DNA from 3 places in the Staphylococcus pasteuri genome. Region 3 is predicted to be linked to each of the others. Evidence: predicted binding sites of a transcription regulator. Region 3 holds the regulator's gene; each other region holds the start of a gene.
The links. The regulator Rex, encoded in region 3, represses fermentation and respiration genes when NADH is low (regulators of the CRP and FNR family bind a similar motif). The targets are predictions, from matches to a motif close to TTGTGAAATATTTCACAA.
Positions count from the first base shown of each region.

Region 1: the regulator Rex is predicted to act here: its motif matches at 8,636-8,653, upstream of pflB (formate C-acetyltransferase).
Region 2: the regulator Rex is predicted to act here: its motif matches at 7,342-7,359, upstream of Q4528_RS08015 (cytochrome ubiquinol oxidase subunit I).

Region 1 is NZ_JAUOQO010000001.1:413,138-424,017, reverse strand. Features, by position in the region: partial or broken gene Q4528_RS01910 (lectin-like domain-containing protein) at 1-3,629, opposite strand, end outside; gene Q4528_RS01905 (PepSY domain-containing protein) at 4,196-4,759, shown strand; gene Q4528_RS01900 (DoxX family protein) at 4,844-5,200, opposite strand; gene pbp4 (penicillin-binding protein PBP4) at 5,583-6,824, shown strand; gene Q4528_RS01890 (NAD(P)-dependent oxidoreductase) at 6,986-7,624, shown strand; gene Q4528_RS01885 (M15 family metallopeptidase) at 7,706-8,368, opposite strand; gene pflB (formate C-acetyltransferase) at 8,735-10,880, shown strand, end outside.
Region 2 is NZ_JAUOQO010000006.1:74,029-84,908, reverse strand. Features, by position in the region: gene Q4528_RS08060 (ABC transporter ATP-binding protein) at 1-56, opposite strand, end outside; gene Q4528_RS08055 (ECF transporter S component) at 69-644, opposite strand; TPP riboswitch at 731-832, opposite strand; gene graF (glycopeptide resistance-associated protein GraF) at 1,111-1,245, opposite strand; gene auxA (lipoteichoic acid stability factor AuxA) at 1,400-2,698, shown strand; gene Q4528_RS08040 (class I SAM-dependent rRNA methyltransferase) at 2,969-4,141, shown strand; gene Q4528_RS08035 (hypothetical protein) at 4,200-4,742, shown strand; gene Q4528_RS08030 (phosphocarrier protein HPr) at 4,898-5,164, shown strand; gene ptsP (phosphoenolpyruvate--protein phosphotransferase) at 5,166-6,884, shown strand; gene Q4528_RS08020 (glutaredoxin family protein) at 6,952-7,182, opposite strand; gene Q4528_RS08015 (cytochrome ubiquinol oxidase subunit I) at 7,382-8,737, shown strand; gene Q4528_RS08010 (cytochrome d ubiquinol oxidase subunit II) at 8,734-9,750, shown strand; gene Q4528_RS08005 (potassium channel family protein) at 9,868-10,527, shown strand; gene rnjA (ribonuclease J1) at 10,705-10,880, opposite strand, start outside.
Region 3 is NZ_JAUOQO010000008.1:91,362-102,241, forward strand. Features, by position in the region: gene Q4528_RS10060 (sulfurtransferase TusA family protein) at 1-186, opposite strand, end outside; gene Q4528_RS10065 (YeeE/YedE family protein) at 199-1,290, opposite strand; gene Q4528_RS10070 (hypothetical protein) at 1,447-1,749, opposite strand; gene Q4528_RS10075 (redox-sensing transcriptional repressor Rex) at 1,777-2,409, opposite strand; gene Q4528_RS10080 (ABC-F family ATP-binding cassette domain-containing protein) at 2,674-4,608, shown strand; partial or broken gene Q4528_RS10090 (MutS-related protein) at 4,959-6,571, shown strand; gene tsaD (tRNA (adenosine(37)-N6)-threonylcarbamoyltransferase complex transferase subunit TsaD) at 6,622-7,659, opposite strand; gene rimI (ribosomal protein S18-alanine N-acetyltransferase) at 7,652-8,116, opposite strand; gene tsaB (tRNA (adenosine(37)-N6)-threonylcarbamoyltransferase complex dimerization subunit type 1 TsaB) at 8,089-8,754, opposite strand; gene tsaE (tRNA (adenosine(37)-N6)-threonylcarbamoyltransferase complex ATPase subunit type 1 TsaE) at 8,751-9,197, opposite strand; gene ilvD (dihydroxy-acid dehydratase) at 9,637-10,880, shown strand, end outside.

The sequences.
Region 1 (10,880 bases), on a different contig from region 3:
GAAGTACTAGTACTAGACGAATCGCTAGTCGACGTGCTTGCACTATCAGAAAGCGATGTAGAAGTACTAGTACTATTTGAATCACTCACAGACGTACTCGTGCTGTCAGAAACAGAAGTACTCAATGAATCACTTAGTGAAGCACTAGCACTATCAGACGTCGACGTACTTGTACTAGTAGAGTCACTTGTCGATGTGTTTGCGCTATCAGAAAGTGAAGTAGAAGTACTTGTACTATTTGAATCGCTCACAGAAGTGCTCGTGCTATCAGAAACAGACGTACTCAATGAATCACTTAGTGAAGCACTTGTGCTATCAGACGTAGAAGTACTTGTACTAGATGAATCGCTAGTATACGTGCTTGCGCTATCAGAAAGCGAAGTAGAAGTACTTGTACTATTTGAATCGCTCACAGACGTACTCGTGCTGTCAGAAACAGAAGTACTCAATGAATCACTTAGTGAAGTACTTGCACTATCAGACGTAGACGTACTAGTACTAGTAGAATCACTCATAGATGTACTAGAACTATCAGAAAGTGATGTCGAAGTACTAGTACTATTTGAATCACTTACAGAAGTGCTCGTGCTATCTGAAACAGACGTACTCAATGAATCACTTAGTGAAGCACTAGCACTATCAGAAGTTGAAGCACTCGCGCTATCCGACATAGAAGTACTAGAACTTTGAGATTCACTTACAGAAGTGCTTGTGCTATCAGAAGCTGACATGCTGTTACTTACTGATTGGCTATCAGACATGGACGCACTAGTACTTTGTGAGTCACTTAGTGAAGCACTTGTACTACCAGAAGTTGAAGCGCTAATAGAATCGCTTAATGACGCACTTGCACTATTAGAAACTGACATGCTATTACTTACTGATTGACTATCAGACAAGGATGCACTAGTACTTTGTGAGTTACTTAGTGACGCACTTGTACTACCAGAAGTTGAAGCACTCGTAGAATTACTTATAGATGCACTAGTACTATTTGATGACGAAATACTATTACTATTAGATGTACTATTTGAAGTACTTGTACTATCAACTGTTGAAGTACTTTGTGAGTTAGAAATAGAATCACTTTCTGCATTTCTTCCAATATTCCAAGTAAATGTTTTAGTAGTTGTATTATTACTAGCATCTTTAGATGTAACTGTTACAGTATAGTCACCCATTGTAGTAGGTGTGCCACTAACTGTTTTAGTTGTAGGATCATAAGTTAAACCTGGTGGTAATCCAGTTACAGTATCAGTTGTTGAACCACTGTTGTCACTTGTATCAATTGTTACGTTATTAATAGGTGATAGTACTTGGTTAGATTGATTATTAATATTAATAACCGGATTAGTAGTATCCACTACATTAATGTTAAATGTCGATGTAGACGAATTACCGGCTTGATCAACTGAAGTGACAGTAACAGTATTATTTCCTAATTGTGTAGGAGTTCCAGTAATTGTGTTTGATGCTGAATCATAACTTAATCCAGAAGGTAGACCTGTAACAGTATTTGTAACAGTGCCAGTACCATTATCTGTTGTATTCACTGTAATAGGTGAAATTGGGCTATTAATTTCTTTAGTTTGATTAGACATGTTAATAGTTGGTGCCTGTACATCTTTATAAAAGACAGTTATAGCTTGCCCTGCATTTGTTAATTTAACTGTTTTATTTGTTGCGTTATATGTTGGTGCATATGTACTATCTATATTTACTAATTGATAACCTTTAGCCGTAATCGCGCTTTGTTGATCATCAATAGTGACAGTATTGTCTACGTCTCCAGCCAGTGTTTTAGCTGCAACGATTTCTTTACCAGTATCGGCATCAACATAGTGAACTTGTGCCGTAGCAGTTTCAGTATACGTGAATGAGTCAATTTCAACTTGTTGTAAATTTCGAGCTCCACCAGTAGACGCTGTCATAGATAGCGAGAAGTTAGTATTTTTACTGGCTTTAATCCAATCAGAAATATTTCTAGTCCACGTTTGTCCAGCATATGTTACTGTCATGACTTTCGTATCACCATTATAATCAATGATAAAATCTTGGAAAGTACCATTAGGTTGTGTTGTTAATTTAGCCGCATTAGCAGTTTTTGTATTATCTGTATAAGTTGTTGCTACGCCTGAATTATTTGTTGTTACAAATGCACCGAATGCGCCACCGCCACCTACACTAGCAGGGTCTTTATTAGCTTTGGCAGATGAGTTAGGTTGTGAGGTATTATGATAAGTATCTAACTTAAAGCCGAAAGCATTATTCAAGCCACCAATACCTAAGGCAGCCCCTTCTTTACCAATTTGTCCGAGTGTACCTGGTGAAAAGGCGAAACCGATACCATCGCCACCAGTGACGCCGTCTGGAGAAGTTCCTTCATAACGAGTTCCTAGGTTAACTTTACCTTCAAAATGGAAACTTTTATTTGAGTCAATTTTAGTACCTAGAGATATAGCACCTTTTTGTCCGCCAACATCTGGAGTTAATGTTGCAACGCCAGTACTTTGATCGTATGTTGCAGAACCGCTAGTTGTGAAATGATCAGTAAAGTTATCCTTATCAACTACGACCTGTGAAGTTGTAGGTGCAATTGGTGATGCTGTTGTTGCTGCAGCTGCTAAACGATTGACCGCTAATCTACTAAATGCACGTACTTTAGTTGTACTAGTCGATTTACTAGATTCACTAGCAACCGGTGTAGTGACAACACTCTCAGAAGCAGTATGTGTCATTCTTTCATTAATATATGATGTTTTATTCGTAATCGCTTCACTATTTAATGTATTTTGTTTTGGGGATTCACTTGATGTAGCACCTGCAGATGATTGACTGTCGGTATTTTTCGTTGAAGCTTGAGATTGAGAGTCTGGTGAAGTTGATTTAGTTTCACTTGAAGTACTTGTTTTACTTTCATTTGTAGCTGTTTCTGATTTCTGCGATTGTGAATCAGATGAATTATCGTTAGATGATGAAGTAGATTTTGTACTTTGAGAATTTTTTGAATCATTTTTGCTTGCTTCAGAGTTACTATGGTCTGATTGACTAGACTTAGAAGCTTGCTCTGAATCAGAATTCTGTTTGTTAGTTTGATCAGTTTCACTATGTTGTTCAGATTTATTTTCAACGCTTTCACTAGATTGTGTATCTGATTTCTCGCTACTACTAGACGTAGATTGAGTACTATCAGTTGTGTCATTTTTTTCAGAACTTTGTGTTTTTTCTGATGAAACAGATTCACTTTTCGCTGTGTTTTCACTATTGCTTGCATGTTTAAGTTCAGTTGAATTTTGATTTGCGACTGCTTGACTTTGTGTAGAAAGCTCTGAAGTTACAGGTAATTCAGAAGCTGCCATTGCTTGATGATTATGTAACATATTAACTGTAAAAGCGCCACCTGCTATTGTAGAAGCTTTTATAGCATTTCTTTTTACAAAGTTACCTTTTTCTTTACCTTCATCAGAATCTTCCATTGTATGATTGGAAAAGATAGGTAATCCCATGATTCGCATTAATTTAATTTCTTTGATACCTGATTTAATCCAATGTTTCCCAGATTTATATAATTTAACCCGAGATTTTTCGTTTTCTAAACTGTGTTTTAAATTTCTTTGTCTTTTTGACATTGAACCATACTCCTTTAAATGTTGCTGTGTAAGAATGGGTTAGTCTCAATGTAATAATACACTAATATTTAACTTCATATTACGTAACAAATATATCACACTTTGAGATTAAAATATATTTATATTATTTGGAAAATAAAATTGTTATCCTATTACAACGAATAGAGTAAAATTCAATAAGTTTGTATAATATATTTGTTGTAATACAAGTATAACTGTTCACAAATCTATTTCTAAAAAAGTTTTTTGTGATTATTAATTTTGAAAGCATTTAAAGATTTATAAAAATCAAAAAGAGTGTAGTTAATTTATATGAGGGGATACTGAGGTTTGTCTGGCGTCAATGTGCTCGGTGTCTAATTTAGAACTGATATTCTAAAATTTTTAAGTACAATCGAAACGTAAAATTCAATAAAAAGCAATGATAAATACTTTAATATAAGTGAACTACTGTAAACATTTACCTTCAATAAATCTTTACAAAATCTTTACAATTCCTTAATTTAAGTTTTTTTGTATAGAAAGTTGGGGATTAAGAAATATCTAATATAAAGGAGAGACTAACAATGAAACATACAAAAACAATAGCTTTATTATCATCGGCAGCCATTTTATTAGGTGCGTGTGGCAATGGAGGTAGTGATTCAGCTTCAAATAAAAAAGACGAAGGTACAAAAGATACTACTGTAGCAGTAAAAGATATTAAGACAAATCCTGAAGATGCGATTAAAAAAGCGCAACAAACATATAAAGGTCAAGATTTAAAAGATATTTCATATGAAAAATCAAATGGCGACTGGGTATACAAAGTTGAACAACAAGACACTAAGAATAACAAAGAATCAGAAGTCATTATTAATGACAAAGATAAAAAGGTAATTCATAAAGAAACTGAAAAAGGCGAATCTAATAATTCTAATGATTCGTTTAAATATAGTGATGTAAAAGATTATAAAGATGCCATTAAATCTGCTCAAAAAGAATTTGACGGTGACGTTAAAGAATGGTCATTATCTAAAGATGATGGAAAATTAGTTTATGATTTCGACCTACAAAAAGGTAAAGAAAAACATGAAATAACAGTCGATGCTAAAACAGGTAAAGTATTAGACAATCAACAAGATGATTAGTATATAATAGAAAATCGTATTTGAAAAAGCAACCTAACGATATGTTAGGTTGCTTTTCGTGTATCTGAATGTTCTATTTAAAAATTAATATAGTTCTAATAATTTCTTCCAATTATAAGAGATCATTACAGCAATACTCATAACTAGAAGTATAATTACAAGTTCTGAAGCCATATAACCTTGTGATAGATGTACCGTAAATAATGCGCCTAGCATAATAACGATAAAACCAGCAGCAACGTAATTTGAAAGTAAACCTATAATCATAAAGATACCACCAATAAATTCAAACAATCCTAATAAAATGCCTAAAAATGCTGGAAAGCCTAAGCCAGCCATCATTTCCATAGGTTCTTTAAATCCACTAAATACCTTTTGTGAACCATGTATTGTAAAAGTGACACCTAACATAAGTCTAATTAATAATAATCCTATTCTCATAGCGTATAACTCCTTTTGTATATTTTATATACTTGATATAACAGTTATATTACAATGCTAGCTATTTACATTCAAGAACAAATCAGATATTTATTGTAACTAAACAATTAAAAATAGATTACAAAATGTAATAAAACGATAAAATGCTATAAATTTTAAAAAATAAAGTCCTTCTTACTTTAGAAATACATATTTTACAAAATTTGATAATAAAATTTTAATAGAGTAAGTCAATTACGTTATAATACTTATGTTCATATAATATATACATAAATACCAAATTAGTTTAGAGTGAAATTAAGTAGGGCACTTATAAATATAGGTATATGCAAATTACATATAGTAACTAAATGATATAAAAATATTAATAGGGGGAACATCATTGAAAAAAGTTTTGACCAGTATTCTGATGATAATTATGTGTTTAATCGTTGTATCACCAACTGTTTTAGCATCACAGTCACCTGTAGACGTAGCTAAACAAGAAAAACAAAACATTGATAAGCAATACAATCCAAAAGGTATGATAGTAACTACTGAGGATGGACAAATACTCTACAATTATCACGACAAAAAACAAGTTGATCCAGCTTCAACAACCAAATTGATGACAATGAATTTAATATACGATGATATTAAATCTGGAAAAGTGAAAATGAACGATAAAGTAAAAATTACATCAAGATATGAAAAAATGTCAGAATTACCTAATTTAACAACATTTCCTTTAAAACAAGGTGAAACTGTTACAATCAATCAATTATTGAAACAAGCAGCATTAGAATCAAGTAATGCTTCTACGTTAGTTTTAGCTGAACATATTGATGGCAATTCTTCAAAATTCACAGATAGAATGAATAAAAAAGCAAAAGAATTAGGTATGAAAAATACAAAATTTACTAATCCAAGTGGAGCAAATAATAAAGTATTACAACCATATGAACCGAAAAAATATAAAAATGATACTATTTCTCATACATCTGCACGAGATATGGCTATACTCAGCACAAATTTGTTAAAAGAACATCCGGATGTTTTAAAAATTACAAAGCTTTCTAAAGATACACAATCTAATCAAGAGCTACATAATACAAATACGTCATTACCAAATGAAGCAGATGCTATGAAAGATGTTGATGGATTGAAAACAGGTACTAGTGACAATGGCTATAATCTAGAATTAACAGCTAAACGACACCATTTAAGAATCGTTACTGGCATATTTAATGTTATGCCCTATCCTAATGAACAAGCTAAACACGCACGTCAAAAACTTGCGAATGCTTTAACTGAGCATGCTTTTAAACAATATGAATACCGTAAAGTTGTTTCAAAAGGGGAACATAAGATAGATGATAAGGAATACGAAGTTAAAAAAGATTTATATGATTTAGTTCCAAAAGATAAGAAAAAATATAAATTGAAAGTTTCTAAAGACAATCGATTATACGTTGATTATGATAGACAATTTATAAAAGATCATCACGCCCCTAGCGTTAAAGTTGAAGCTACGACACATTGGGGCATGATTTTCCTTTACATACTTATGGCGGTCGTAGGCCTTGTATTACTTGGTATGTTGACAATTATTGGTATCAAAATTTATTTTAAGAATAATAAATAAATATATAAATTGAGATAACTAACCTACCACTTTATGGATAAGAATTTGTATTAAGAGCTATTAAATTGACAAAAACATAAGTAACTGCAAAGATTACATTTATATATAGATTAATTGCTTTTAAATTAATCTTTATAACTAGAAATACGGAGGGGTTTATAATGAAAGTAGGAATTATTGGGGCTTCAGGTAAAGTTGGACAACTTATTTTAGAAGAAGCAGTAGATAGAGGAAACCAAGTAACGGCTATCGTAAGAAACGCATCAAAAGTTTCGAACTCAAATGTAGATGTCATTGAAAAAGATATTCATGATTTAACTACTTCTGATATTACAGCATTTGATGTAGTGGTAAATGCATTTGGTGCACCATTAGGCGATTCAGAAGGTCATATTAATGCAGGTCGTCATTTAATTGATATTTTAAAAGGTACAGATACTAGAGCAATTATTGTTGGTGGTGCAGGAAGCTTATATGTTGATGATGCTCACACTACTAAACTGATTGACACTGAAGAATTTCCAGATGTAGTCAAACCAACTGCAATAGGCCAAGGACAAAACCTTGAAGAATTACAAAATGCAGAAGGAATTACTTGGACATTTTTAAGTCCTTCAGCTGAATTTGATTATGAAGGTGCAAGAACTGGTAAATATAAATCTGGTAAAGATCAACTATTAGTGAATTCTAATGGAAAAAGTTATATTAGCTATGCTGATTTTGCAATAGCTATTGTAGATGAAATTGAAAACCCACAACATATTAATGAACGTTTTACAGTTGTAGGCGAAGAAAAATAATAAAGTTATCACTTTTATCATAAAGTAAGGCGGAAATTTTGAGTTGATATTCAATTCAAAATCTCCGCCTTTTTCTATTATTTATTTCCTAGGATATAAACCTAAATATGATTCTAAACTTTTACCTGATTGTTTAACTTTTTTCGCTTTATCTTTTCCTAAATAACGTAAATGCCATGGTTCATATTGATAACCTGTTTCATTCTCTTTATGTTTCCCATATCTTACAATGAAACCATAATCAGCAGCATGTTTTTTAATCCATTTACCTTCTTTAGTTTTACCAAAGCTACGATATAAATTTTTATCTGAGCCCTGTGCTCCTACATCAAATGATAATCCAGTTTGATGTTCAGAGTGACCTGGTTTCGAACTATATTTATTAGCAGCTTTTTCGCCATCTCTAGCTTTATAATTATTAAATAGTTGTACTTGTGTTTGATAACTTCTAAAACCACTTATTTTATATAATTGAATATTATCTTTCTTTGCATCTGTCATCATTTTATTTAAAGCACGTACCGCTTTTGGATTTTCTCCTGGATTGAAATCTTTAGGTAATTTAATTTGTTTATTTACGATTAGAATACCATCAATATATGTCTTTCCGTCTTTTTTAATCTTTTTATGATTTTTCTTCGAATGGTTATTATCACTTTTTTGATTTTTTTCACCTAAATGACCATTTGAACATGCTGACAGTATTAATAATCCCATTAATAAAAAAAGATATAACTTCTTCATGTAACATTTAACTCCTTTAAACTATTAATCACTCAATACTTGAAGGTTAGATGATGTCATCATTCCATACTAAATTAGCCTAACATATTTGCTTGAAAATTTAATTGTATTTAGTCAATAAATTCACTTTTTTAAAGTGACAAACTATTCTTTTTACCATTAACTATAAAATTGTTATATAACAGATAATTTAAAAGATATACTGTATTAATTTATTTCACAGGTTCTTTAATCAGCCACATATTATATATAATTTAGCCATAAATTATGTGAAAATAATCACAAAATACATGCTATACTCTTTGTGAAAGCGATAACAAAATTTGGAATTAATTAACTAATAATAAATAATTGGAGGCGAAAGGTATGTTAGAAACAAATCATACTCATGCTTGGCAAGGTTTTAAAAATGGACGTTGGAATAGACATTCAGACGTAAGAGAATTTATTCAATTAAACTATTCTTTATATGAAGGCGACGACGCATTCCTAGAAGGTCCAACAGAAGCTACTTCAAAATTATGGGACCAAGTGATGCAATTGTCTAAAGAAGAACGTGATCGCGGTGGCATGTGGGATATGGATACAAAAGTTGCATCGACAATCACTTCACATGATGCAGGATATTTAGACAAAAACTTAGAAACAATCGTTGGTGTTCAAACAGATAAACCATTCAAACGCTCAATGCAACCATTTGGTGGTATACGTATGGCGAAAGCTGCATGTGAAGCATATGGATATGAATTAGATCCAGAAACTGAAAAAGTCTTCACAGATTATCGTAAAACACATAACCAAGGTGTATTCGATGCATATTCCAGAGAAATGTTAGATTGCCGTAAAGCAGGAATTATTACTGGGTTACCAGACGCTTATGGCCGTGGACGTATCATTGGAGACTACCGCCGTGTGGCATTATACGGTGTAGATTTCTTAATGGAAGAAAAACTTCACGATTTCAATACAATGTCTACTGAAATGTCAGAAGATGTAATTCGTTTACGTGAAGAATTATCAGAACAATATAGAGCTTTAAATGAATTAAAAGAATTAGGTCAAATGTATGGTTTCGATTTAAGTCGACCAGCAACTAACTTTAAAGAAGCAGTGCAATGGTTATATCTAGCATATCTAGCTGCAATTAAAGAACAAAATGGTGCAGCAATGAGTTTAGGACGTACATCAACATTCTTAGATATTTATGCAGAACGTGATTTGAAAAATGGTGACATTACTGAAAGTGAAGTACAAGAAATTATCGACCACTTCATTATGAAATTACGTATTGTTAAATTTGCTCGTACACCAGACTATAATGAATTATTCTCAGGAGATCCAACATGGGTTACTGAATCTATTGGTGGTGTAGGTATCGATGGCAGACCACTTGTTACTAAAAACTCATTCCGTTTCTTACATTCATTAGACAATTTAGGTCCAGCACCAGAACCAAACTTAACAGTACTTTGGTCAGTGCGTTTACCTGAAAACTTCAAAATTTATTGTGCAAAAATGAGTATTAAAACAAGTTCAATTCAATACGAAAATGATGACTTGATGCGTGAAAGTTATGGCGATGACTATGGTATTGCATGTTGTGTATCTGCTATGAAAATTGGTAAACAAATGCAATTCTTCGGAGCAAGAGCTAACTTAGCTAAAACATTATTATATGCAATTAATGGTGGTAAAGATGAAAAATCTGGAAAACAAGTAGGACCAAGTTACGAAGGTATTAAATCTGACGTACTTGATTATGATGAAGTCTTTGCTAAATTTGAAAAAATGATGGATTGGTTAGCAGGTGTCTACATTAATTCATTAAACATTATCCACTACATGCATGATAAATATAGCTATGAAAGAATCGAAATGGCATTACATGATACAAATATCATTCGCACAATGGCTACTGGTATAGCAGGATTATCTGTAGCAGCAGACTCATTATCAGCAATTAAATATGCAAAAGTAACACCTATTAGAGATGAAAATGGACTTGTGACAGACTTTGAAATCGAAGGAGATTTCCCTAAATATGGTAACAACGACAGCCGTGTAGATGATATTGCAGTAGACTTGGTAGAACGCTTTATGACAAAATTACGTAGCCATAAAACATATCGTGATTCAGAACATACAATGAGTGTATTAACGATTACTTCAAACGTTGTATATGGTAAGAAAACAGGTAATACACCAGATGGACGTAAAGCTGGAGAACCATTTGCACCAGGTGCTAACCCAATGCATGGACGCGACCAAAAAGGTGCATTATCATCATTAAGTTCTGTAGCTAAAATTCCTTATGATTGCTGTAAAGATGGAATTTCAAATACATTTAGTATTGTTCCAAAATCACTAGGTAAAGAAGAAGAATCACAAAACAAAAACTTAACAAGTATGCTAGACGGTTACGCTATGCAACATGGCCATCACTTAAATATCAATGTATTTAATAGAGAAACATTACTAGATGCAATGGATCATCCTGAAGAATACCCACAAT
Region 2 (10,880 bases), on a different contig from region 3:
AATATTTTTCGGTGACCATTTGGGTACTTCAAACGTAAATTTGTAACTTTTAGCACTTTAAAATCCCCTTATAATGAATCGTAGTCATCTTTAGATGCGGGTCTAAATAATTTAGTTACACCAGTTTGATCCAATGCTTTTACTAATAAGTAAGAAAGTAAACCAGATATAATGATGCCACTAAGTGCACGAAAAACAATAAATAAAATTAAATTCCATCCGGCAACTTCGTTTAAATATCCGTAATAGTAATCGACAGGGAATGAAATAAGTGCTGTAACCAATCCAGCTAAAATAGCAACCATAACTGAACGAGATTGATATTTAAAGATAGCGAATACAATTTCGCATGCTAAACCTTGTAAAAGTGCATATACGATTGTCGGAATATCAAATTTCCCCATAACAATTGTTTCACCAGCACCAGCTGCAAATTCAGCGAGTAAGGCGATACCTGGTTTAGGTATAATTAAATAACAAACTACTGCAGCCATAAACCAAACGCCATACGTTAATTGTTCAAGATGTAAGCCAGCAACTTGAGCAACATTGTAAAACAACCACCATAAATTATAAATGATTGCAAAAATAACAGAGATAAGCACTGTCACTAGTATCTCAGAAAGTTTTAAACCTTTTGACATAAAAAACATCCTCCTAAAAAACGCACAACCTTCTCTAGGAAAGTTGTGCGTAAAACATAAGAATATGTCTAAACATACGTTTATATCTTCTGTTAGTTACACTTTCCTACGCTAGTATCTAGCTAGATCAGGTTCAAAGGGTTTGAGGGTTAACCTCATCTCAGTTCAAAACACCCCTAGTGCGTTCATTAATTTAATTTGTCTTTAATGTAAGTTTTTTCGTGAAGAATGTCAAGGTGGTATAGAATATAAAAGTATAAATTGATGTTAATTTAATATACTTATAGACAACAAATACAATTCATGGAAAAAGAAGATTTTAGAACAATAATTTTAAAAGAAAGGGTATCTCAAATTAATTTATCAAAATACAAATAAGCTATGTAAATAGTATTACCTATCTACATAGCTTTATTCTTAAATTCATTACAAGTGCCTATCTGTATAATTAAAATTTAGTCAACTATTAATTTAATGCATCGTCGATATCTTTTTTAGTTTGCTCAATATCATCAGATTTATTTTCTTTTTGCTCTTTTAATTTTTCTTCTGCTTCTTTTGCTTTTTCAGCTGATTTTTTATTTAATTCTTCGTTACTCATAATAAATCCACCCCTAATTGTGTTTTATTTGTTTACATACTACTTTTACCCAGTTATGCTAATATTAAACTTTTCTAGGTCTATAGATGTATTTAGTGATTTATTAAAGACAAGAAGAAGTTCTTCATATATAATAACTTTTGAGGTGAATAGTATGTCTTTTCTTAAGAAACACACCGAGATTATATTTAGTTATATTATCGGTATCGTTTCACTTTTCACAGGACTCATTATATTAATCAATTTACCACTTATTAAACAATTAAATGGTGATAAGAAGGTAAATACTCATGTACATAATATATGGGAATTCCTGAATGCATTTTTCGCTGAAATCATAAAAGTGATGAGTAGATTTATAGGGAGCTTCCCAATAATAAGTGCCATTATCATTATTTTATTTGGTATCTTAGTTATGTTACTCGGTCATACATTATTTAGAACAATTAAGTATGACTATGATATTTCTATTTTCTTCTTAGTTATAGGGATTATGTATTTCCTAATAACTTTAATTCTAATGATGCAAGTATATGGTTTCTTCGGTATCGTATTTATTATTCCATTCATCATTCATATCGGTTATATCGTTTATAAAGATGAATTAAATAGTAATAATCGAAAAAGTCACTATATGTGGATAATCGTATCATATGGTATCAGCTATCTTATTACACAAATTGCATTGCATGGTCGTATTGACTCTAATGAAATTGAATCTATTGATATTTTAAGTGTGAATACATTCTTTATCATCATGTGGTTATTAGGACAAATGTCTATTTGGAACTTCTTATTCTTAAGACGAGCTTTACCGCTAACGAAACAAGAATTAGGGGAAGAAGAACCAGAATTATCAAGAACAAGTAAAGGTAACGTTTCAAATCAAACTAAAGTTCACTTAAAACAACTTCAAGATAAGACAACAGAATATGCACGTAATACTAGAAGAAGTGTCGATTTAGAAAAAATTAGAACTAAAAGAGATAAGTTTAAAGAAAAAGTTAAAAATATTGTTGATATCCAGGAAGATGATATTCCAAATTGGATGAGAAAACCTAAATGGATTAAACCAATGTATGTTGAAATATTCTGCGGTGTAGTTATTTTCTTCTTTACATTTTTAGAATTTAACAACAGAAACGCCTTATTCTTATCAGGTGAATGGGAATTATCTCAAACACAATATGTGATTGAATGGGTAACATTGTTATTGCTGTTATTTATTATCATTGTATATATTGCGACAACATTAACTTATTTCTTAAGAGGTAAATTCTATTATCTTCAATTATTTATGGGAAGCATTTTATTCTTCAAATTATTAACCGAATTTATGAATATTATGGTTCATGGATTATTATTATCAGTGTTTATTACACCGACGCTATTACTAATGTTAATTGCAATCATAATTGCATACTCATTGCAATTAAGAGATAAACCAAAATAATACAATTGAAGTTATGCATGAAATAGATATGTATCGTTAACAATAATAATACGTATTTTTGAGCGGGTTACAGTTCCTTCTTATTAAAGATTGAATTGTGATACCGCTCTTTTTTTGTTAGAAAATAGGAGTAAGATGAAAAATTTGTTAAAATAGCGATTGAATTAAAATATTTACTTGTTAGCTTATAAAAATTAAAGTATAAGGCTTAATTGTGAATTTAAATTAATTTCCCGTAGAAATATATTAAAAGAGAGGTAAGTTAAGTATATGAAAATAGCAACTTTAAATAGAGGAAAAGAAACAAAATACCATAATCAATATCCACTAATAGACGAAGATGATATTTATGCACATGATCACCTGAAAGAGGGGGATTTATTCAAATTAGTAGATGGTAGGGAGCAATATATCGCAACCGCTTATGTAGGTCGACAACATAAAGGTTTAGGATGGGTGTTAAGTTATAATCCTTCTGAAGATATTAATACTGCTTTTTTCAAAAGACTATTCGAACAGGCATTGACTGAAAGAGAATATTATTACCATATTGATGGAACAAATGCTTTTAGATTATTTAATGCTGAAGGCGATGGTGTCGGAGGATTAACAATTGATAATTATGATGGGAACTTGTTAATTCAATGGTATTCAAAAGGAATTTATAAGTATCGTTACTATATTTTAGAAGCAATAAAATCAACATTTGAGTATCAATCTATTTATGAAAAAATGCGTTTCAAAGATACAGAGTATACTGGTGGATTTGTTGAAGGGGAACGTCAGACATTTCCAATTGTTATAGAGGAAAATTTCACATTTTATAATGTTGACTTAGAAGATGGATTAATGACTGGTATATTCCTAGATCAAAAAGAAGTAAGGAAAAAATTACGTGACCAATTTTCTGAGGGACGTCATATTTTAAACGTGTTTAGTTACACTGGTGCATTTTCTGTGGTAGCTGCTCAAAATGCTTTATCAACAACAAGTGTAGACTTAGCTAATCGTTCAAGAGGATTAACAGAGGAAAATTTTGGACTAAATGCGATTGATCCTAAATCTGAATATATTTATGTTATGGATACATTTGATTTTTACAATTATGCCAAAAGACATGGTCATCAATATGACACAATCGTTATAGATCCACCAAGTTTTGCACGTAACAAGAAAAAAACATTTTCTGTTCAAAAAGATTACGATAAATTAATTGACGGTGCTTTAGACATCTTATCTGAAAAGGGAACATTATTGTTATGTACGAATTCTAGTGTATTTTCACTTAAAGCATTTAAAAATGTAATTAAAACGACTTTAGATAATGCTGAAGTTGAATATGAAATTAAAGAAGTTATGGGATTACCTAAAGACTTTAAAACACATCCTCACTACAAACCTTCAAAATATTTAAAAGCGATTTTCGTTAATATTGAGCATTAAATATTTATAAACTGGGTATATAGTCTTAATGAAATATGAATCTGGGAAGGGGAATAAGATGAGTATTAGAAATAAAGTGACTAACAAAGTTACTAATACTGTTGGTAACAGAGTTTTAAATATTGAAGAAATTAAAGAAAAAAGTAATTTACCAGTAACTCAAAGTGAATTACAAGATAGACGAGAATCAGCGGAAAAACTCGTTAAAAAGAAATCTATATTATCATCTGGTATGAGTGTTGTACCTATTCCAGGTTTAGATTTTGGTGTTGATATCAAATTAATGAGAGATATCATAAGCGATGTAAACAAAATCTATGGATTAGATCATAAACAAGTTAATTCATTAAGTGATGATGTTAGAGAACGTATTATGTCAGCGGCAGCTATCCAAGGTAGTCAATTCATTGGTAAAAAATTGACAAATGCTTTGATGAAAGTAGTTATCAGAGATGTTGCTAAAAGAACAGCTGCTAAACAAACGAAATGGTTCCCATTTGTTGGACAAGCAGTTTCAGCATCAATTAGTTATTATTTCATGAAAAAATTAGGCCAGGATCACATTGAAAAATGTGAAAAAGTCGTCAAAGATTTACTTTAAAGACTATAAATTGTTATAATTTTGTAGAAATATACTGAAACCGGTTTTAAAGAAATTGAATTTAACTATTGGTTTTGGTAAAGTTAAAGTATAAAAAATTATGTTAGATTGTAAGTATATTGAAGATTCTAACTTATAGAAGGAGAAATAAATTTATGGAACAAAAATCATATGTAATTATCGATGAAACAGGAATTCACGCTCGCCCAGCAACAATGTTGGTACAAACAGCTTCAAAATTTGATTCAGATATTCAATTAGAATACAACGGTAAAAAAGTTAACTTAAAATCAATTATGGGTGTTATGAGTTTAGGTGTTGGTAAAGATGCTGAAATTACAATTTATGCTGACGGTAGCGACGAAACAGAAGCAATTGAATCAATCAGTGATGTCTTATCAAAAGAAGGTTTAACTAAGTAATATGTCTAAATTAATTAATGGTATTGCGGCATCTGACGGTGTAGCAATCGCTAAAGCATACTTAATAGTTGAGCCAGACTTAACTTTTGACAGCAGTGAAACAATCACTGATGTTGAAGGTGAAACTAGCAAATTCAATAACGCTATCGAAGCATCTAAAATTGAATTAACTAAAATAAGAAATAATGCAGAAGTTCAATTAGGCGCTGATAAAGCAGCTATTTTTGATGCACATTTACTTGTTTTAGATGATCCAGAATTAATTCAACCTATCCAAGATAAAATTAAAAATGATAAAGTTAATGCTGCGACAGCATTAAATGAGGTTACTACTCAATTTATTACTATTTTTGAATCTATGGATAATGAATATATGAAAGAACGTGCTGCTGATATTAGAGACGTTTCTAAACGTGTTTTAGCACATATTCTTGGTGTTGAATTACCAAACCCAAGTATGATTGATGAAAGTGTTGTTATTATTGGTAATGACTTAACACCTTCTGATACAGCACAATTAAACAAAGAATTCGTTCAAGGTTTTGTTACGAATATTGGTGGCAGAACAAGCCACTCAGCAATTATGAGTCGTTCTTTAGAAATCGCTGCTGTTGTAGGTACAAAATCAATCACTAAAGAAGTGAAACAAGGTGATATGATTATTGTCGATGGTTTAACAGGTGATGTTATTATCGACCCTACAGAAGATGAAGTAATTGCTTATCAAAATAAACGTGAACGTTTCTTTGAAGATAAACAAGAATTACAAAAATTACGTGATGCAGATACTGTATCTGTAGATGGTGTTCATGCTGAATTAGCAGCTAACATCGGTACACCAAATGATTTACCAGGTGTAATTGAAAATGGTGCACAAGGTGTTGGATTATATCGTACTGAGTTCTTATACATGGGTAGAGATCAATTACCTACTGAAGAAGAACAATTCGAAGCTTATAAAAAAGTATTAGAAACTATGGAAGGTAAACGTGTCGTTGTTCGTACATTAGATATTGGTGGCGATAAAGAATTACCTTACTTAGACTTACCTGATGAAATGAATCCATTCTTAGGTTACAGAGCGATACGTCTTTGCTTAGCACAACCCGATATTTTCAGACCACAATTACGCGCGTTATTACGTGCCTCTGTTTATGGTAAATTAAATATTATGTTCCCAATGGTTGCAACTATCAAAGAATTCCGTGATGCTAAAGCTATGTTATTAGAAGAAAAAGAAAATCTTCAAAACGAAGGTTATGATGTATCTGATGACATTGAAATTGGTATCATGGTTGAAATTCCAGCAACTGCAGCTTTAGCTGATGTATTTGCTAAAGAAGTTGATTTCTTTAGTATCGGTACAAATGATTTAATTCAATACACATTAGCTGCAGACCGTATGTCAGAACGTGTATCTTATTTATACCAACCATACAACCCTTCAATTTTACGTTTAGTTAAACAAGTTATTGAAGCTTCTCACAAAGAAGGTAAATGGACAGGTATGTGTGGTGAAATGGCAGGAGATGCAACTGCAGTGCCATTATTATTAGGTTTAGGATTAGACGAGTTCTCAATGAGTCCTACATCTATTCTTAAAGCTAGAAGACAAATTAATGGCTTAAGCCAAAACGAAATGTCAGAATTAGCAAATCGTGCTATTGATTGTGCTACACAAGAGGAAGTTATCGAATTAGTTAATAACATTTCAAAATAATATATATTAAAAAGCAACTAGGGCAATTAATTTTGCTCTAGTTGCTTTTTTGTTTGTTCATTCAAGATTATTTAATATTAAAAGCATCATTAATTTTATCCATATCAACTTGATACATAGGTTGGTTATCTAACAATATAAATGGGGTAGCAAACGCATCATAATCCATCATTTCAATACGATATTGATTATTTTTAATGTTTTTTTCTATAAAATCAACATTATTTGCTTTTAGATGATTTTTAACAAATGTACAAGGTGGACAATCGTCTTGAGTATATAATGTTATCTGTGACATCGAAAATTTCCTTTCTCTTAAATTTGTATAGACTTATCTTATAGATAAATTCTTAAAATATCAATGGTGTGAACATTGTGTGTCTTTTAATAAATTTTATATCAAAATTGTAAGCAGATGTATTTTGTTTGTGATACAGAAGATTTATAATTTTAAGCATTGTAAAATATTTAAAATTATAAGTACAAGGTGATTATATATGGATTCAGTAGAAATAAGCCGATTGCTTACAGGTATGACATTAGCAGTACATATCATATTTGCAACAATCGGTGTTGGTATGCCATTAATGTTTGTTATTGCAGAATTTCTTGGTATACGTAATAATGATGCGAATTATATAGCATTAGCAAGAAGATGGTCAAAAGGTTATACAATAACTGTTGCAGTTGGTGTTGTAACGGGTACAATTATTGGTTTACAACTGTCGCTTGTTTGGCCGACATTTATGAAAATGGGTGGTCATGTCATAGCCTTACCATTATTTATGGAAACATTTGCTTTCTTCTTTGAAGCAATTTTCCTAAGTATTTATCTTTATACATGGGATAGATTCAAAAATAAATGGATTCACTTTTTCATTGGTTTACCTGTGATTATCGGTGGGTCGTTCTCAGCATTTTTTATAACGTCAGTTAACTCATTTATGAATACACCTGCTGGCTTTGAAATGAAGAATGGTCGAATGGTGAATGTTCAACCATTAGAAGCAATGTTTAATTCATCATTTATTGTAAGATCATTTCACGTCGTTGCGACAGCAGGTATGACAATGGCATTCGTTCTTGCAGCAATTGCAGCGTTTAAGTTATTAAAAAATCGTCACCCAGAAGATAAAACATATCATTTAAAATCTTTAAAAATGACTATGATTGTTGGTTTTATATCAACATTATTATCTATGTTAGCAGGGGACATGTCTGCAAAATTCTTGCACAAAGTACAACCTGAAAAATTAGCAGCTTATGAATGGCATTTTGATACGCAGTCACATGCCAATTTAGTATTTTTTGGTGTATTAAACGACAAAACAAAAGAAGTATCTGGTGCTATTGAAATACCTGGAATGTTAAGTTTTTTAGCTGATAATAATACGAAAACAACAGTAAAAGGACTTAATGATTTTCCTAAAAATGAATTACCACCATTAATCGTTCATTATTTCTTTGATTTAATGGTATCTATGGGTGTATTTTGTTTTATTGTTTCTGGAATATATATGTTATTTTTAATCATTAAAAAATTACGTAAGTTTACAACTCATAAAGCTATGTTATACGGTATTTTATTAACTGGACCAGCTTCTATGTTAGCTATAGAGTTTGGTTGGTTCTTAACTGAAATGGGACGCCAACCATGGATTGTAAGAGGTTATTTAAGAGTTTCACAAGCTGCAACACAAGCTGGAGGCATTACGTTAGTAACAATACTATTTGGTTTATTATATTTAGTACTTTTAGTAACTTCAGCTTATGTTTTACTAAGAATGTTTAAAAATAAACCGGCAATCAATGATGTTGATCGAGTAATTAAAGAAAGAGGTGATAGCAAATGATGTATTCATATATAGGTATTACAGTGTTATGGATTTTTTTATTTTGCTATATCATCGTAGCCTCAATTGATTTTGGTGCAGGATTCTTTGCACTCCACTCTAAAATTACTGGTGATGAAAAGAAAATTAATCACCTTATTGAAAGATATTTAAGTCCAGTTTGGGAAGTAACCAACGTATTTTTTGTATTTTTCTTTGTCGGTTTCGTTGGTTTCTTTCCGGATTCAGTTAAGTATTTAGGAACAGTGCTACTTGTTCCCGGTTCACTTGGAACGATATTGATTTCAATTAGAAATAGTTTTTACGCATTTGAAAATTATGGTCAAGATACTAAATTACCATGGATTGTCTTATATGGTTTAACAGGTTTGTTGATTCCGGCTGCATTAGCGACTGGATTAACGATTTCAGAAGGTGGCTATATAAAAGAAGTTGGTAATCATGTTGATTTGGAATGGGTTCAATTGTTATTAAGTCCTTTCGCATGGTCCGTAGTATTTTTAGCCATTATATCTGTACTTTATATATCTTCAGGATTCCTAACGTTTTATGCTAATAAAGCGAATGATAAACCAGCATACGATTTAATGAGACGTTGGCATATATTTTGGGGACCACCAATGATGATTATTTCATTATTTGTCTTTTTATCACTAAGAGTTCAAAATTCATATCATTTTAATAATGCTGTCTTTAACTATTGGTGGATGTTTGTTATTAGTTTTATATTTTTCTTAATTGCTGGTGCATTAACAATATTTAAGAAAAATCATGGCTTGGCATTTATTATGGTTATTCTACAGATGTTATTTGCCTTTTTCGGATATGGTATCAGTAAATTGCCATATTTATTACAACCATTTGTGAAAATTTCAAGTTCCCATGTCAATGATGAAATGGGTCTAGCACTTGTAATAGCATTTATTTTAGGTTTACTTTTATTAGTTCCATCGTTAATATTATTATTGAGATTATTTGTTTTCGATAAAGATTATGTTGAGGGCAAAAAATAATTTATAAAAGTTTATCAATATATAACATCGGTATTGAATCAATTTTTAAAGTGTTACATTAGTAAGGATTGATTTAGCCGTTGTTATTTAAATGTGTATATATTACGGAGGACAATTATGGAAAAGGAATACGTTGTAATTGGTTTAGGTCGTTTCGGTGGCAGTATTGTTCGTGAACTTAACGCCTTAGATATGGATGTTATGGCTATTGATAGTGATGAAAATAGAGTCAATGAATATAGCGATATTGCAACACATGCAGTTGTTGCAGATACAACAGATGAAGCAGTAATGAAAAGTTTAGGTATAAGAAACTTTGATCATGTTATTGTGGCAATTGGTGAAAATATTCAATCTAGTACTTTAACAACACTTATTTTAAAAGAATTAGGTGTAAAAAAGGTTACAGCCAAAGCACAAAATGATTATCATGCCAAAATATTAAATAAAATAGGGGCAGATACTGTTGTACATCCAGAACGTGATATGGGAAGACGTATTGCACATAATGTTGCAAGTGCCAGTGTATTAGATTATTTAGAATTAGCAGATGAACATTCAATCGTTGAATTAAAAGCTACAGAAAAAATGACTGGACAAACTATCATAGACTTAGATATCCGTGCTCAATATGGAATTAATATTATTGCTATTAAAAGAGGTAAGCAGTTTATAGTTTCACCTGATCCATATTTAAGTATTGAAATCGGGGATATACTGATTATGATTGGACACGATAATGATTTAGGTCGCTTTGAAAAGAATATCGTTAAATAAATAATATTAGTAATAAGTAGGGATATACCCTACAATTCTAGCACTCAGATGAAGTAGATTAATTTCAATTCATCTGAGTGTATTTTTATGTTCTAATATTTTATTTTTCCAATACAAAAACTCCCATAAGTGAAATTATCGAAGGATAATTATTACTTATGGGAGTTTATTATAGAATTATTGATTTTTATTTTCATTAACTTTCATAATAACCGGTAAAATCATTGGTCTACGAGCTGTTTTTTCAAATAAATATGGTTGTAATGTTTCAATAATTGAAGATTTAATTTGATGCCACTGTATATCTTTATTTTGATTTAATTTGGATATAACATCTGTTTTAATACGACGTT
Region 3 (10,880 bases):
TAGCTGTTCGTAATTAGTTACAGGGTAACCATTTTCAGCAGCCCAATTTGGAATTGCTTCTGTTGCTTGAGTACAATCAAAATCAATTTTCAATTCATCACCTGAATCTAATTCAGTCATTTTCTTTTGTGCTTCTATTAATGGGAAAGGACACACCATTCCTACTGTACCTAATTCATATACCATGTTATTTCCTCCTTAAGTTGTTTGTGTATGCTGTTGTAATGTCGTTTTAGGCTGTTTAGTTGTAGATTTTTGTAATTGTTTCATAGGTTTAACAAAAATAAAATAACTCATAAACCAAACACCTATAATCATAGAGCCAAGTGCTATCCAACCTTGCCAACTCATTGTTGCTGTTTCAACTAGACCATTACCAATTGAACATCCACCAGCGACAGACGCACCAAAGCCCATAAACGCACCACCTAAGGCACTATTTCTAATTGTTTTTTTATCTGGTAAACGCCATTTAAATTCTTTAGAACCTTTTGCGGCAATATAAGATCCTAAGAATATACCAATAACCAGCAATACTCCCCAATCTACGAATTTTGTATTACCACTTATTAGAAAGTTTACGATATTTGAAGATGGTGTAGTAATACCTAAGCCATGATTTCTACCTGTTGAACTACTCATTGGCCATGCTAATAAAGCGATTAATCCTACTGCGATTGCAGCTGCAAATGGGTGATATCTTTTTTCAAATAGATAATGTCTTAAGCCTGTATATTTTTGTTTTAATTTTGGTACTGCAACTTTAGGTTTTCTAAGCGTTTTAGTAACAAAATAAATTGTAATGATAGCCAATATTACAATTAAAATCCAATGTGGAATGTGTAATGTTTCGGACATACTCGCATTTACATTTGTAGGCTTATTAATGAAATTTAATACTGGTGAAAGAATACCTGTTTTAGTAATTGCACTTGTTAATGCATATAAAATAAGTGCTATCCAGCTACCAATTAAACCTTCTCCTGCACGATAATATGTTCCTGTAGCACATCCTCCGGCTAATACAATTCCAATTCCAAATACAAAGGAACCTATTACTGTACCAATTACTGGAAAAGTATGGGATGGCACAGTAAGTAATCCTAAACTAGTTAATATGAGTAAACCAATACTTTGTACTGAGATTGCAATGAGTAAAGCGTAAAACATTTTATTACTCTTTTGTACATACATATCTCTAAATCCACCGGCTAAACAAAATCGGGTTCTTTGCATAACGAAACCTAACAAAAGTCCAACAATTAAACCACTAATTATCATCCAAATCATTTTATCACTCTTTTCCGATAAGTTTACTAGGTATTATATCCAATTAAGTATTCTTTTTCAAGATTATAATTTAATATTTCATTATTAAATTAATTCTTTTTGTTCAAAGCTCATAAAAAAACACACCCTATCTATTGATAAGATGTGAACTAGCTATTATGATTGCAGATCATCTATTTGTTGAACAAGCTCTTTTAATTCATTAGCTTTCAAATGACTAAATTTAAACCATTCATTTCTATAATATATAAGTAATTTATAACCTAATAAGCCTTTTCTGACTTCATAACGAATCATTTGCTTTACATTAATTTCTAAATTGAGTGGATTATGATTTGTATAATATGATTTAAATACTATCGTTTGCTCTGACAAAACTAACTTACCAGGTATGTATATTAATGAAGGTAGATGTGCTTTATAAGTACATCCCACTTCTAATATTGATTTATTAGTCATTTCACAGCCTCCTAAATCATATTTTTATTAATCATAATTTCTCATAAAGAATAACAATGATTGTAATTCAATACCTAAATCAATATGATGCACTTGTACATCTTTAGGGGTGTTAAGTCTTGCTGGCGTGAAATTCATGATTCCTTTAACACCAGATTCAACAAGTTCATCTACTACAGTTTGTGCTACATGTTCAGGTGTAGTTAAAATAACTACATCAATATCCAAGCTTTTTAGTGTTTCCTTAATAGTTCTGCTATCTTTAATTACTACTTTTCCTACTTGTTCGCCTATAACATTTTTATCTACATCAAATGCTTCAGTAATAGACATTTCATCATGTATAGAAAAGTTATACGTTAATAGCGCTCGACCTAAATTACCTACGCCGACTATAGCAATTTTAATATCATTACTTCCGTTAATTTCCTTTTTGAAGAATTCAATTAAACTATCAATATTATAACCGTATCCTTTTTTACCTAATTCTCCAAAATATGAAAAATCCCTACGAATCGTAGCTGAATCTATTTGTAATGCTTCACTAATCGTTTTAGAATTAACACGATCGATTCCTTTACTTTTTAAATTACTTACAAATCTATAATATAATGGTAAACGTTTTAAAGTTGCTCGAGGAATTTTAACGTTACTTGCCATTTTATAAGTCTCCCTTCGACGCTATAACTGGTACAATTATTATTAAATCAACGCAAATATGTTTGCGATAATAAAATTTCAAATAATTGTTTACAATGAATACTTGCTAATTATACATTAATAAAATTTAAAAATAAATATCCTAGTTTCAAGACATGACTTAATACTGTAAAATAAAGAATAATATGATTAACAAATTTTTAAACATATCAAACTATATTAATAGTTTATAATGATATCGCTAATATAGAAAGGTGAAGTCGGATGATACTTTTACAACTTAATGACATATCTAAATCGTTCGATGGTGAAGATATCTTTACTAACGTTGATTTTGAAGTTAAAACTGGTGAACGCATAGGTGTAGTTGGCCGAAATGGTGCTGGTAAGTCAACGCTTATGAAAATTATAGCAGGTACTGAAGATTATGATAGTGGTCATATTTCAAAAATTAAAAATCTTAAAATCGGCTATTTAACTCAACAAATGACATTAGACTCAAATGCCACTGTTTATGAAGAGATGTCGAAACCATTTGAACATATTAAAAATATTGAATCCCTTATTAAAGAAGAAACTGATTGGTTAGCTAAGCATGCTGGAGATTACGATACACCAGACTATCAATTACATATGGAAAAATATGAATCTCTATCTAATCAATTTGAACAACTTGAAGGCTATCAATATGATAGTAAAATTAAAACAGTCCTTCACGGTTTGAATTTTAATGAAGAAGATTTTGATAAGCCTATTAATGATTTTAGTGGTGGTCAAAAAACAAGATTATCACTTGCACAAATGTTACTTAATGAACCTGATTTGCTATTACTAGATGAACCTACTAACCACCTTGATTTAGAAACAACAAAATGGTTAGAAGATTATTTAAGATACTTTAAAGGTGCAATTGTCATAATCAGTCATGACAGATATTTCTTAGATAAAATCATTACTCAAGTTTATGATGTAGCCCTAGGTGAAGTAAAACGCTATATAGGTAACTATGAACAATTTATACAACAAAGAGATAAATATTATGAAAAACGTATGCAAGAATATGAAAAACAACAAGAAGAAATTAAACGACTTGAAACGTTTGTTGAAAAAAATATTACACGTGCATCTACAAGTGGAATGGCAAAAAGTCGTCGTAAAACATTAGAAAAAATGCAACGCATCGACAAGCCTATGATTGATGCTAGAAGTGCTAATATTCAATTTGGTTTTGATAGAAATACTGGTAATGATGTTATGCATATCAAACAATTAGAAATTGGTTATGATCAAACGCCTATTACCCAACCTATCACAATGGAGGTTTCAAAAGGAGACCATATTGCCATTATTGGACCTAATGGTGTTGGTAAAACGACTTTAATTAAAACAATTGCCAATCGTCAATCCAAATTGGCAGGTGACATCACATATGGTGCTAATTTAAATATGGGTTACTATGATCAAAAACAAGCTGAGTTTAAATCAAATAAAACTATTTTAGATTATGTTTGGGATCAATATCCAAATATGAATGAAAAAGATATTCGTGCCGTATTAGGTAGATTCTTATTCGTTCAAGATGATGTCAAAAAAATTATAAATGATTTATCAGGTGGCGAAAAAGCAAGACTTCAACTTGCTTTATTAATGTTACAACGTGATAATGTTTTAATTTTAGATGAGCCTACCAACCACTTAGATATAGATTCAAAAGAAATGTTAGAACAAGCGCTAGAGCATTTTGAAGGGACTATCATCTTTGTTTCTCATGACAGATATTTCATTAATCAACTAGCTAATAAAGTATTTGATTTAGATCATGATGGTGGCAAAATGTATCTAGGTAACTATCAATACTATATTGATAAAACAGAAGAAGCAGCCGCTTTAAAAGCCCAAGAGGATAAAGAATCCCAGTCCGTTCATCAACAAAATAATAACCAAACAATGACAAATTCATACGATGATCAAAAACAACGTCGTCGAGAACAACGCAAAATTGAACGTGAAATTGAGCAACGAGAGCAGATAATTGAAAGTTGTGAAACTAAAATTGAGTCTATTGATAATGAATTGATGCAACCTGAAGTATATAGTAATCCTGTTAAAGCAAATGAACTAGCTGAACTAAAATCTAATACCGAACAAGAATTAGAACAGGCTATGATTGAATGGGAAGAATTACAAGAAAAATTATAAATATCCTTTTTACTATCAGACATTAAAATGTGGATTTTCTACATTTTAGTGTCTTTTTTCTAATTATTGAATTGATATTTATTAACATTAAAAGTCCCCTTATTCATAGCTATCCACAGAGTTATCCTAGTTATCCACAGGTAATATGTTACTCATTTTTTAAGTTATTCAGAAAAAATTAGCTAATATCCACAGTAAATAACACTACTTATCCACAAGTTGTGCACTATTTGTTGATAAGTACGCATGTTCCCTATTGACATTAAATTAATATAATCATTACATACTTCATTGTTTCTTAAATAATGATATGAAATAATTACCTTAATAATACATAAAGGAGCTTTTTTATGGATGATGTCCGTTTATTTCTATTATTTGTGTTAGGTGTTGTTTTATTAACTACAATAGTGAGTATTATTTCTGCGATTTTTAATAAAAAACAACTCGTTACAAAAATTAATCAATTATGGCCCAATCGTCAAAAATTAGAAAATTTTATTCGACCTAATGCCAGATATGATTATCAATATCAAACATATCGTTCTAATTATGATGAAAATTCGCTTATAGATAATAAAACTTGGTCAGATTTAAATATGGATGCATTATTTCAATCTATGAATTTTAACTTTACAGCCATTGGTGAAATGAGATTATATGCTACTTTACGTGGTATGTTTAAAGCAAATAATAAAGAATTAAAACGTTATTTTAAGCATAATCGTTCATTTAGAAATCAAGTTGCTTTCCATTTAGCACAAATTGGTAAAAGTGTGTATCCTCACTTCCCCGATCAATTAAGGGCAACATCTTATTTATGTTTGCACCATTATTACCAATTATCGCTTTAGTCTATACGTTTATTAATACATCTAATGGAATTATGGTACTCGTATTAGCTTGTGTTTTTAATATTATTTTATCTGTGAGTTTAAAAAAGACTTATGAGCAAGATTTGAAAACTATTTTTTATACTGCAAATATTTTAAGTCAAAGTAAGAAATTAACTGAAATTGAAGGAACACCAGATTTAAATGTAAACTTTAATCATTTTAAAAGTGCTCGCTATTTAAGTGGCTTATTAGTAAAAATAGAAGGTGGCGATTTTGCATCTGCCTTTATTTTATTAATTAAAACTGTTTTCATGCTAGATTATACAATCTTTCACATTATACAAAATAGTTATTATAAATATTTAGAAGAAGTATTAAATTGTTATGATTATATTGGTCAGTTAGATAATCACTATGCTATTTCTTTATATCAAGAAACTTTAGATGAATATTGCGAACCTGAAATAATACAATCACAAGATACACAACATTATTTATGTGATTTTGAAGATTTAACGCATCCATTAATTACAGATGCTGTACCGAATGATTTATCTATTAATCAAAATATTTTATTAACTGGTTCGAATGCTTCTGGTAAATCTACCTTTATGAAAGCAGTGGCACTTAATTTAATTTTAGCCCAATCAATAGAGACTGCTACAGCCTCTCAATTTAAATATCTACCTGGCTTAGTATTCACTTCGATGGCTAATGCAGATGATGTTCTATCTGGAGATAGTTATTTTATGGCTGAACTTAAATCCATTAGACGTTTATTTAATATTTCAACTGATAAACAAATATATTGTTTTATAGATGAAATATTTAAAGGCACAAACACAACAGAAAGAATTGCCGCTTCTGAATCGGTATTAACCTATTTAAATAATATACCGAACTATTATGTTCTAGCGGCAACACATGATATTGAACTATCATCATTATTAAGTCCAAGTTTCATTAATTATCACTTTAATGAGTCTATTAAGAATGATTCTATTGATTTCGATTTTAAAATTAAACCAGGTAAGGCGAATACTAGAAATGCAATAGAGTTATTGAGACTGACTCAATTTCCTAACGATATATATAAGCGTGCTAAACAACAAGTTGAAGATCAATAAAATAAGTCAGTAGTTTGAGAATTATTTTTCTCTCACTACTGACTTTTGTTTTATAAATTTGATTCTATTGTAAAATCTTCTATATCAATATTATTTTGGCCATTCATAGCCATATCTCCACGTTTACCAGCTAAATATAAATAGTGACCTGCAGCACCAATCATTGCTGCATTATCAGTACATAATTTTGGTGCTGGTATTGTTAATTGAATATTATTTTGTTCACACTGACTGGCTATACTTTCTCTCAAGCCACGATTACTGGCTACGCCACCAGCAACAATTAGTCGATCAACATTATAAGCTTTACATGCATGAATAGCTTTAGTAGTTATTACTTCTACAACACTATTTTGAAAACTTGTTGCTACATTTTCTGGAATTATATCTTGTCCCTTTTGACGTTGGTTATGCAATTGATTAATGACTGCACTTTTCAATCCACTAAAACTAAAATCATAGCTATCTTTTTCTAACCAAACTCTAGGAAATTGATAAGTGTCTTGGCCTTTAGCTGCTAATTGATCAACTTGAGGTCCACCAGGATAAGGTAAATCAATTGTGCGAGCTACTTTATCATATGCTTCACCTACTGCATCATCTCTTGTTTCACCTATTACTTTAAAATTTAAATGATCTTTCATATAAACTAATTCTGTATGGCCACCTGAAACAATTAAGGCTATGAGTGGAAATGTGAGCGGTGTTTCTAAATGATTAGCATATATATGTCCAGCAATATGGTGAACAGGTATTAGTGGGATATCATATGCAAACGCTAAAGCTTTTGCAGCATTAATGCCAATAAGTAATGCTCCAATAAGACCTGGTCCTTGAGTTACAGCTATAGCATCGATATCTTTCATAGATACATTAGCCGTTTGTAAAGATTCATCAATCGTTGTTGTAATCCCTTCAACATGATGTCTACTTGCAATTTCAGGCACAACTCCACCGAAACGTTTATGACTCTCTATTTGACTTAAAACCGTATTCGATAATATCTCTGTTCCATTTTTTATAATACTTACACTTGTCTCATCACAACTTGTCTCTATTGCTAATATCAAAGTTTGGTTATTATTCACTTAAATTCACCCACATCACTAATGCATCCTGCCCTTCTCCATAATAATTTTTTCGTTTACCACCATATTGAAATCCTAGATTTTGATAAACATGTTGCGCTACTATATTATCTATTCTTACTTCTAAACTCATCACTTCACATTTGTGACTTGCATAATTCATAACATATTTTAATAGAAGTTGCCCTAAACCATAACCTCTAAATTGTTCAGTAATTGCAATAGTAGTAATTTGTGCTTGATCAATCACTATCCATAACCCTAAATATCCTATGATAGTATTATCAAATTCTATGACAAAATAATTTGCAAACTCATTCTTTTCAATTTCATGATAAAATGCATCAATTGTCCATGAACTATCGTTAAAACTATTTCTTTCTATGTCAAACACCGACGGAACGTCATCTATACTCATTTTTCTTATATTTAACTGTTCTTTTGTTGGTTTATCCAATTTCTCTCTGCCTCAGTTATTTTATGATATTTTGGAACAAAACTATGAATATCAGCAGGTTGACTAATAAGTTCACTCATCACAGATGCTTGTGGTAATTGATCTATATAGTCCCCTTCTAATAAATGAGATAACTTAGAAGTATCTTGTCCTATAAATAGATATTTTTGATTAAATTCATGTAATTTTGATTTTAAATCTTCAATAGAAATGTATTGATCTTCTAAAATAGTTTCTAATGTTCCATCGCTTTGTCTTTGGTAAATACCCGTATATACTGCCTCACGTCTTGCATCAAATATTGGTACTAAAAGTCGATAATCTTCTTTTATACAAGCTGCTAGTGATTTTAATGAAGATACACCGTACAATTTACAATTTAATGCGTAAGCAAGTGTTTTTGCAGTAGTCACACCAATTCTTAAACCAGTATATGATCCTGGTCCTTCTGCAACAACAATTCCATCTAAATCATGTTTTGAAATACCACTTTGTTCAAACAAACGTTGGATTTCAGGCATGAGCTGCACTGAATGATTTACTTTGGAATTATTATTAATTTCAGCAATTGTTTCATTATTGTTTGTAATGGCAACTGATAAAGGTTGATTGGAAGTGTCTATCAACAATAATTTCATTGTTCAAGTGCCTCCTTCATAGCAATATAATGATTGCCTTCAGCTTCAAGTGTAATTTGACGTTGGCTTTCATCTATAACTTTTATATTAATAACTAAAGCTTCTTTTGGTAGTAAATCTTTGATAAATTGACTCCACTCAATCACTGTAAGAGCCTCATCTTCAAAATATTCATCAAATCCTAAATCTTCTTCTGAATCTTCCAATCGATAGCAATCCATATGATGCAACTTTAAGTTTGTACCTTTATAAGATTTAATAATATTAAAAGTTGGTGAATTAATCGTACGTGTAACACCCATAGCTTGACCAATAAATTGTGTAAGTGTCGTTTTTCCAGCACCTAAATCTCCATTCAATAAAATTAAGTCGCTTGGTTCAATTAACTCAACTAACTGGTTAGCAAATTGTTTCATTTCATCTTTGTCTTTAATATTAATCATAGGCCATTCTCCTATTAATGTTTTTCATTTTCCAAGAATTTTATTAACTTATTTAGTGTAACAAATTTTGACGCTAATTTCTTCGTTAACATGATTAACAATTTTTTAAAATGAATTGTAAGAAAATTCTAAAATATTATTGACACGCTTTTCTCTATGTAGTAAATTAAGTTTATAAATTTTAAAACAATTCAAACTATTCAGAATAAATTACCATTCAGGGAAGGGAGTATAATAAAATGACTAATCACACATATCAATATTCAACGACAACTTCAAACAATATTATTTTATTATACTCTCAAGGGCTGGAACTTTAGTAATTAATCCTTTTACTAAATGTTTAAGTCCTATTTGTAATTGAATGGGACTTATGAACGTCCCAAAAAATTTTGGGGCGTTTTTTATTTTTCTAAAATAATACACGGGGGAATTAATTATGCGAAGCGACATGATCAAAAAAGGAGATCACCAAGCTCCAGCAAGAAGTCTTTTACACGCAACGGGCGCACTTCAAAATCCAACTGATATGAACAAACCATTCGTTGCTATTTGTAATTCATATATCGATATCGTTCCAGGCCACGTACATTTAAGAGAACTAGCAGACATTGCTAAAGAAGCTATTAGAGAAGCAGGCGCTATTCCTTTTGAATTTAATACTATTGGCGTAGATGATGGTATTGCTATGGGACACATTGGAATGAGGTATTCTCTTCCTTCTAGAGAAATCATTGCTGATGCAGCAGAAACAGTCATCAATGCTCATTGGTTTGACGGCGTTTTCTATATTCCAAACTGTGACAAAATCACACCTGGTATGCTACTAGCAGCAGTTAGAACAAATGTACCAGCTATCTTCTGTTCAGGTGGTCCAATGAAAGCCGGTTTATCTGCCCAAGGTAAAGCATTAACTTTATCATCAATGTTTGAAGCTGTTGGTGCTTTCAAAGAAGGTTCTATTTCTAAAGAAGAATTTCTAGATATGGAACAAAATGCCTGCCCTACTTGCGGTTCATGCGCTGGAATGTTTACAGCCAATTCAATGAACTGTTTAATGGAAGTCCTTGGGTTAGCTTTACCATATAATGGCACTGCCCTAGCAGTTAGTGATCAGCGTAGAGAAATGATTCGTGAAGCTGCATTTAGATTAGTAGAAAATATTAAAAACGACATCAAGCCAAGAGATATCGTAACTAAAGAAGCTATTGATGATGCTTTCGCATTAGATATGGCAATGGGTGGTTCAACTAATACAGTACTTCATACACTTGCAATTGCTAATGAAGCTGGAATTGAATACGATTTAGAACGAATTAATGAAGTAGCAAAGCAAACACCTTATTTATCTAAAATTGCTCCAAGTTCATCATACTCTATGCATGACGTTCATGAAGCTGGTGGAGTTCCAGCAATTATCAATGAACTAATGAAGAAAGAAGGCACTTTACACCCAGATAGAATTACAGTAACCGGAAAAACATTAAGAGAAAATAATGACGGTAAAGAAATTAAAAATTTTGATGTTATACACTCACTAGAAAAACCTTATGACAAAGAAGGCGGTTTATCTATCTTATTCGGTAATTTAGCTCCAAAAGGTGCAGTTATCAAAGTTGGAGGGGTAGACCCATCTATTAAAACATTTACTGGAAAAGCAATTTGTTTCAATTCACATGATGA